Linked DNA regions of Priestia megaterium. The protein of the gene in region 2 interacts with the protein of the main gene of each other region in a pairwise test. Links are inferred from orthologs where the notes say so. Each region holds a gene or a part of one and is shown on either strand. Other genes may lie near its edges.

Region 1 (5,188 bases), 3.7 Mb from region 2 along the record:
AAATTAAAAAGACGGAGTTGCTACCAAAGATGAAAAAACAAAACGGTTCTGAAAAAGAAGAAGTGAGGTTAACTAAAGAAAAGCATGAGATTATAAACGGTCTTTTAGATGTGTACAATGATTATAAATTTTTGTATGAGCTTTTTGAAGATGAAGAATACGCTGAAGTCATGAACTTAGTGCTGAAACATTTAAAAAAGATAGCAAAATCCGAACAAGGAAAATAGCAGGTAGATGCCTAATAAATAAAAGATAGCCGAGATAGATCATCACATCTCTCTTAGCTATCTTTTATTGTGTATACGGCGATGGAAATGAAAAAAGAATGGGTATAATTACCTTTCTGTTTAAACTGCTGAAATTTTAGACATACTATTGCCGAATTGTTCATAAATGTGTATAAGGTAAAACTTCAAGCAGAAGATGGAGTGAACCTATTTTTAAGAAAAATAAGGTACGCTAATCCGTTCAAACGGGATAAGGAGTGATATTGTGAAAGAAATCGAAGTGGTCATTGATACGGAAGAAATTGCGGAGTTCTTTTACAATGAACTAGTCAAGCGAGGCTATGTTCCCGCTGAAGAAGAGCTAGGCGAATTAGCGGATATAACTTTTGATTATCTCATTGATAAATGTATTATTGATGAGCAAGATGAAGAATAAAAAGATAGATACATCTGTAACGACGGGGAAACTCGTCGTTTTGTTTATGAGACAGCGGCTATGAAAAAGGGTTAGCAGCTTTGATAGCAGATTGCACTTTTATATGATGCTGAAGGGGAATTTTTTTAACTGAAGAAGCGGGAATAGACTCAAGGAGAGAAAATATGCTTTCGTCTTCAAACCACTCATCTTTTCTTAAAAAAAGGTGTACGCGGTCTCCCCAGCTCATATTTAAAGTCGGGCTATACAGCTTTTTGAAATGAGTTCGATTCTTTGTAAATATATCCGAATTATAATCGCTTCGAGACCCTGTGTGGGGGTGTTTAAGGCTAAATGTATAGATAGAATCATGCAAGTTTGAATAAAAAAGAAGAACGTATAAAGTTTTTCCCACTTCAATCCGTCTTAAGACAGACTCGAAATGATACACTTTTGTTCCACTTAAATCAATTTTATTACCTGAATAATAGGGAAAGACGATTTGAGTCATACCGAGAAAGTTTTGAGTGTGAAACTGCCAAGAGTGAAGAACATCCCGCTGAAACTCTTTTTTAAAGAGAACATTTTTTTCGATATGATACTGTTCGTTCACAATCAGGGCTATTGATAAGAGCGTTTTGTTTCTATGCTGCCAAAAGTCATTCCAAACAGCTTTCATAAAAGAAGATATGTGAAAAGCTGGGAGTAAATGAAACAGATTGCTGTTTTGCTCTTTGCTTTTTTCATAGAGTAACAGCTGAGCGTAAGCATCATGAAAAATGGCGGAATTGGAATGTTCTAAAAACAAGAAGTACGCGTGCTGTTTTTCTGGAGAAAGCAGGGATTTTATTAAGGTAGTGGAGAGATCTGTCATGTAATAGCCGCCGTTTCGTGAAACCAAGTGTGCTAAAAAAGCCCAGTGAATTTCGGGGTGTTTTTGATAATAGTCTAAATAAGCTTGGGTACGTGTAACATTGTTTTGATTAGCTTTTTTTACTTTTTTTCGAATCTCTTTAATCAATTTTACGTCTTCTCCGATAAAAGACAGCGGGAGGGTAGCAGGAGGTTTGAGCTGCATCATCTGCTGCAGGCGAAGAACATCCGCCAATCTAATGAGGGGATTTGTGTCAGTAGAAGTCATGTTAAGCCTCCTTTGAAACGTTTAACTATATAAAAAAAGGGTAAGGGACTTTTTGAAACCTTTATAACATTTCGTACGTATAAAGGGTAACAAATGTTAAGAAAAGAGGTTTTCTTTATGTTCAGAAAAATTTTTGAATCATTAACTGGATCTAAACATCGACGCTACAGCAGCAGCGATCGACACTATCGACGTCCTCGTCACTACAGCAGCAGCGATCATCATTACAGACGTCCTCGTCACCATAGCAGCAGTAGCGATTATAAACGAAGCAAATATTATGACAGCCACAGTCATTCAAAATATGGCCACCACCACTACAAGCGCAAACGTAAAAGTGGAAGCTTCTTCTCAAGCTTTTTCTCAAGTTGATTTGGAATGAAAAAACGAATGTTTAAACATCTTCATCGCTGGCTAGTTGACCGTACTTTTAAAAAAGGAAAAGTCATTTGTGAACGCTATGAAATCATAGATGTACTGGGAATGGGAAGCTATGGTATAACATATGTTGCTAATGACATTGTGCAACAAAAAAAGGTAGTAGTAAAGCAGCTCCGTAAAACGAAGCAGCGCACGTCTCAGGGGCTGAAGTCTTATCATTATGAAGCGAAACTGCTGTCTCAATTAAATCATCCTCAAATTCCTTCACTGTATGAAGCTGTGGAAACCGATGAAGGATGTTTCCTAGTGATGGAGTTGATTCAAGGAAAAACGTTTGAAGATTTAATTTTTGAAGAGAAGTGCGTATATACGGAAGAAAAAGCGCTTGACATTTTACTTGATATTCTAGAAGTAGTTTCCGTTATTCATGAGCAAGGAATTGTTCACCGTGACCTTCGTATTCCAAATATTATTGATGTTGAAGGAACCATTCATATTATCGACTTCGGTCTTTCTAGATTTTTAGGAGATTATGAAGAAACAAGCAGCCTGGTAGAAGAGCAGCAGTTTATGAGAAGAACATCTGCTGCAAGCGATATCTATGCACTTGGTCATTTTCTTTTATTTTTATTATACTCTGGTTATGAGCCTACGGAAAAACAAGAAAGAAGCTGGGAACAAGAGCTAAGTTTGTCGACACCTATTAAGACCATCATTCAAAAAATGCTGAGAGCAGATGAATCGTATGAAAGCATTAAAAGTTTACAAAAAGATATTTATGACTATATAAATAGTAAGAACTCAGGGAGGGGAAAGTATGGCGCTATTTAATAAAGCGTTAGCCCGCATTGGAATTGGTGCAGCGCGTGTAGATGCTAAGCTTGTCAATGATGAATTTCGTGCTGGTGAAAAGATTGAAGGGATTGTTGAAGTGTACGGAGGAAATGTTGAGCAGAAAATTGACAGCATCTATCTGCGTCTATTTACAACCTATGTAAAAGAAAGAGACGATAAAAAATACAAGCAGGATATTGAGCTTAATACGTTTAAGATTAATGACCCGTTCACGATTCAACCATCTGAAACGAAGTCTATTCCTTTTACCTTTCAGCTGCCTGATGATACGCCTGTTACATTAGGAAGAACCCGGGTTTGGGTAGCAACGAGCCTTGATATTAAAGATGCCGTTGATCCGTCAGATATTGATCATGTAAAAGTGCTTCCTAACCTTATGGTAACAAGCACAATTGAAGCTATGGAACAGCTTGGCTTTCGCTTGCGCCAAGTCGAGTGCGAAGAAGCTCCTCGCCGGATGAGAAAAAGACTTCCTTTTGTTCAAGAATTTGAATTTGTTCCAAGCGGTGGAGTGTATGCTGGGAAAGTAGATGAAATTGAAATCATCGTGCAGCCGAGCGGCTTACATGACTACGATTTATTTATAGAAGTAGATCGACGTGCCAGAGGGTTTGGCGGCTTTCTATCTGAAATGCTGGATGCAGATGAGTCGCTCGTTCATGTTCATGTTTCTGAAAAAGAAATTCCTCAGTTAAAAAATATATTAACCAGTATTATTTCACGCTATAGCTAACGTGCATAGCTCTCCTTTATTTTTCGTATATTAAAGACAGTAAAAAGAAAGGAGAGAGGTATATGCCGCAATCAAAGCAAACGAAAAAAATAAATGCAAAAGAGGAATTTTCGGCTGAATTTGTCGTTCATCAAGCTCCTAGGCCAGAAGACTATATTCAGCCAAAACGTGTGAATAAGTAAAGCATGTAGAACGCTACATGCTTTTTCTTTTAATAGGTTGGAGGAAATAAAAAATGGTAAATCGCACTACAAAATATTCTCTATTTATTGTATCGCTTTTAGCTTTCTTTTTACTCATTTTATTTACGTTTAATACACCTTGGGTGAAACAGCTTGACTTTAATGTACTTCATACTATTGAAGGATGGAGGACGGACACGTTAACACCCATCATCATATTTATAACAACCGTAGGATCTTGGTATGTCACTGCGCCAATATGGTTTGCGATTATAGTATTTCTTCTTTATAAACGAAAAGGATTGCTCGCTATATATATCACGCTCGTTTTTTGGGGAGTTCGCGCTTTAAATTGGGGATTGAAGGAGATTTTTGCAAGACCAAGACCTGATTGGAGTCAAGTCGTTCCCGCCTCTCACTATAGTTTTCCGAGCGGACATGCCATGAACTCAATGGCGTTTTACAGCGGAGTACTTTTGTTAATATGGATGTATACAAGAAGCAGGGCTATTAAAACGGCAGCTGCATGCGTAATTGCTATTGTTATTTTATTAATTGGATTTAGCCGTTTGTATTTAGGCGTACACTTTTTAACGGATATACTAGCAGGATATTGTTTAGGACTTGCTTGGTCTTTAGTGGTCTACCTCCTTTCTAAGCGCCTATATAACCAAAAATAGGAGCAATGGTTACATTTTTTTCGTTAATATTTCATTTTGTTTAAGTAGGCCTATTGATTCATCCATTCAAAAACAACTAATGATAAAATGGGAAACAAATATTTTATGTACATGTTTAATAAGAAAAAACTAGTAATTTCGACAAAAAACGTTTTGATTCGATAAAGGATTTTCGGATTTTATCACTAATTATATAAGAATACATGACGTAAAAGAGTAAATACTTGCTTTTGGGTGGAGGGAAGAATGTTGAGTGTGTGGACCACAATAAAAAAACAATTTAATATTAGCACAGAATATGATGTAACCATTATGCAAACAGAAGAAAAAGGCGAAAAGCGCGGATATAAGCCTGTCCATCGTCTAACGATTACAGCATTCGATCATCAAGACGCAGCAACACAAGTATTTCAGATGTTTAATATTGCTGATAATTTGCCAAAAGATTGTGATGCGAGGTTTATTAGCACAGGCGATATTTTGTTAATTGATGAAGGTACTCGAGGAAAGTATTACTACAAGCTATGGACAGACGGCTGGCAAAAAGTGAACCGCCTGCACGTACGTTAAACAT
Region 2 (3,379 bases):
CAAGATTTATTCAATTATATACAAAATCATAAATCAGAAATTTTTGATCGATGGCTAGTGTTAATGAATGATGTGGAAACAGAGCGGATTAAAAACATTGTATCCGAGCAAGTGTACGTAAATGTAAGCTCTGATTTTGTAGATTTACTTTTGGCAAAAGCATTCCGAGATCAGGAAAATTTTGCAGAGGAACTAGAGGAAGTAGTAGGACGAGTTGTGAGTTTAGGATGGCCTCTTGCTTATTTGACACAGGGTGTACGTAACTTGGGTCACGTAGTGGTTGAAGGGTATGTAAACAGTGAACATGTAAAGGCTGACCAAACTCATTCTGAATTATTCTATCGGTTTGACAAGTGGTTAAGCCCTATTTATAACAAAATAGTAGAACAATACTCCAACTCGTGGGAAAATACAGTTATGTTGCAAAAAGTTGCACTTCAAGAATTGTCTGCTCCATTAATACCGGTATTTGATAAAATTACAGTAATGCCGCTTGTAGGAACAATTGACACTGATCGCGCAAAGAAAATTATGGAAAACTTACTGCAAGGTGTCGTAAAGCACCGATCAGAGGTCGTATTAATAGATATTACCGGAGTACCAGTAGTGGATACGATGGTTGCCCATCATATCATTCAAGCTGCTGAAGCCGTACGTTTGGTTGGAGCCAAGTGTTTGTTAGTAGGAATTCGTCCGGAAATTGCTCAGACTATTGTGAACTTAGGTATTAACTTAAACGAAATTATTACGAAAAACTCATTAAAAAAAGGCGTAGAGTTTGCGTTAGAAATGACTGAGCGGAAAATAGTTGATATAGAATCGGAGGAATAAACGTGAGAATACCCATTTTGAAATTGTACGACTATTTATTGGTATCCATTCAATGGGAGCTGGATGATCAAACGGCTATTCAATTCCAAGAAGATTTGCTAAGTAAAATTCATCAAACTGGAGCAAAAGGAGTGGTAATCGATTTAACTTCAATTGATATGATCGATTCATTCATCGCAAAAGTGTTAGGTGACGTGGTTAGCATGTCTAATTTGATGGGGGCTAGAGTAGTATTAACAGGTATCCAGCCTGCAGTAGCTATTACACTTGTTGAGTTAGGGATTGGCCTAAATGATGTTCTTACTGCACTCGATTTAGAAAAAGGTCTTGAGAAACTCCAATCGGAATTGGGGGATTAGTATATGGAATTCCAATCCAGCGTAAAAATCGTAACAGAATGGGACATCGTAGCGGCACGCCAATTAGGTAGAAATGTGTCGAAAGAGCTAGGGTTTGGAACAGTTGACCAAGCTCGTATTACAACCGCCATTTCTGAATTAGCTCGTAATATTTACCTATATGCGGGTAAGGGTCAAATCTATATTGAGAAATTAAATCGTGGAGGAAAAAACGGTCTTCTTGTCGTAGCAACAGATGAAGGGCCAGGTATCCCCGACGTTCGCAAAGTAATGGAAGATGGATACTCAACATCGGGTGGACTAGGAGCTGGGCTTCCTGGGGTAAAACGATTGATGGATGAGTTTGACATCGAAACAAATGTCGGAGAAGGTACTGAGATTAAAGCAGTTAAGTGGCTCCGGTAGGAGGAAATAGATAATGTCTTTTGATAAAGAGATGAGAGATTTATACAAAGATATTTTGGGGAACTATATCCAAACACAAAATGAACAAATTTTGTATCAAGGACAAAAACTAAGTAGAAAATCTTTAGAGAATGAAATATCGCCAGAAGATATTGTGAGCATTCATAAAGAAGTGATTGAAGAAATTTATTCTGATATTCCAGAAAAAGTGCTGCATTCTCTGGACTTTTTACTTGAGGTAATGATTAGCTACGGTCTTGCTCTTCGTGAGCATCAAACATTAAAAAATAAGCAGCGGGAACTTCGTTCTGAAATCGAAGTTGCCGCTAACGTCCAGCAGACGCTGTTAGGGACAAAGGTTCCCGCTAGTTCAACTTTAGAAATTGGTGCGATTAGCGTACCGGCTAAACAGATGAACGGAGATTATTTTCACTTTGTAGAAGAAGAGCACGGTGGGTTAAGTATTGCCATTGCCGATGTGATCGGAAAAGGAATTCCAGCTGCAATGTGTATGTCTATGATCAAGTATGCAATGGACAGCTTACCGGACTCAAGAAAAAATCCAAGTTATGTATTAGAGAACTTGAATAATATTGTAGAGCGAAACGTAGATCCAAGTATGTTTATTACGATGTTCTACGGAAGCTATAATCCCGAGACAAACTTATTTGATTATGCATCTGCAGGACATGAGCCAGGTTTTTATTATGATGCCAAAGTTGATTCATTTGAAGATTTGGAAGCAAAAGGACTCGTGCTAGGAGTCGATCGCCATGTGAAATATCTTCAGTACGAGCAGCAGCTTTCAAAAGGCGATATGATTGTTCTGTTAACAGATGGCGTAACAGAATGCAGAACTGAAGAAGGATTTATTGAAAGATTGGACATCATAAAATTAATTCGAAAATACATGCATTTGTCTCCTCAAGAAATTGTAGAATCTGTATATAAAGAGCTGGAAAAATTACAGCATTTTCAATTGAGGGATGACTTTACATTGATTATTTTGAAGAGTTTAGTTTAAGTATTCTAAATAAGGGTACAGAAAAGATAGCACAAAATTAGAGGGGGTCTACTAATACGATGAATTTAAAAATAGATATACAAAAGGACGGTCAAGCATATCGTATTAAGCTGGCTGGAGAGATTGACGCATATACAGCACCTAAGCTAAAAGAAAAGTTCATGGAAATTACTGAACATACTGAACCAGAAATTATAGTCGATTTAACCGATGTATCATACATGGATAGTACAGGACTAGGTGTATTTATTGCATTGTTAAAAGCCAATAAGAAAAATAACGGCTCTTTGAAATTTGTTGGTGTATCAGAGCGCATAAAGCGCTTATTTGATATTACGGGCCTCACAGACATTTTAAACGTGAATTCACAAGTAGAAGGTGGCGTAAAATGAAACAGCCTTATGACTTTGTTGAGATGAAGATTCCTGCTAAGCCAGACTACGTAGCGATTATTCGACTAACGCTGTCTGGTGTAGCGAACCGGATGGGTTTTTCTTATGATGAAATTGAAGATATGAAAATTGCTGTGAGTGAGGCATGTACAAATGCCGTGCAGCATGCTTACAAGAGTGAAGAAAATGGTGAAGTGAGAGTAGGTTTTGGTTTATTTGATGACCGTTTAGAAATCATGGTGGTCGATAAAGGTGAAAGCTTTAATTTTGAAGAGCTTAAGGAACATATAGGACCTTATGAAACATCAAAAGAAGTTGAATTTCTTCCTGAAGGTGGACTTGGTTTATATTTAATTGAAACACTAATG

The links.
Region 1: the proteins of LIS78_RS01155 (region 2) and LIS78_RS20515 interact in binary tests that used the Bacillus subtilis proteins (3 or more experiments, as listed by UniProt). The link is inferred for Priestia megaterium from one-to-one orthologs.

Annotation. Positions count from the first base shown.
Region 1 is NZ_CP085442.1:3,941,631-3,946,818, reverse strand. Bases 1,228-4,078 are described here. They hold LIS78_RS20515 (serine/threonine protein kinase), read left to right. Parts: upstream 1,228-2,161; coding sequence 2,162-2,995; downstream 2,996-4,078. Other genes in these bases: LIS78_RS20505 (phosphatase PAP2 family protein), read left to right, coding at 3,988-4,078; LIS78_RS20510 (sporulation protein), read left to right, coding at 2,982-3,752; LIS78_RS20520 (hypothetical protein), read left to right, coding at 1,901-2,155; LIS78_RS20525 (DUF2515 family protein), read right to left, coding at 1,228-1,783. Outside these bases: germination protein YodN, read left to right, coding at 1-227; LIS78_RS20530 (YozD family protein), read left to right, coding at 493-663; more of LIS78_RS20525, read right to left, coding at 722-1,227; more of LIS78_RS20505, read left to right, coding at 4,079-4,614; LIS78_RS20500 (hypothetical protein), read left to right, coding at 4,861-5,184.
Region 2 is NZ_CP085442.1:201,382-204,760, forward strand. What follows is about bases 91-2,894. They hold LIS78_RS01155 (anti-sigma regulatory factor), read left to right. Parts: upstream 91-1,193; coding sequence 1,194-1,595; downstream 1,596-2,894. Other genes in these bases: LIS78_RS01145 (RsbT co-antagonist protein RsbRA), read left to right, coding at 91-831; LIS78_RS01150 (STAS domain-containing protein), read left to right, coding at 834-1,190; LIS78_RS01160 (PP2C family protein-serine/threonine phosphatase), read left to right, coding at 1,609-2,619; LIS78_RS01165 (anti-sigma factor antagonist), read left to right, coding at 2,679-2,894. In the rest of the region: more of LIS78_RS01145, read left to right, coding at 1-90; more of LIS78_RS01165, read left to right, coding at 2,895-3,011; anti-sigma B factor RsbW, read left to right, coding at 3,008-3,379. UniProt on the Bacillus subtilis protein: Provides the crucial link between the upstream module (communication of environmental stress) and the downstream module (integration of the environmental signals with signals of energy stress) that compose the signal transduction pathway controlling the sigma-B factor.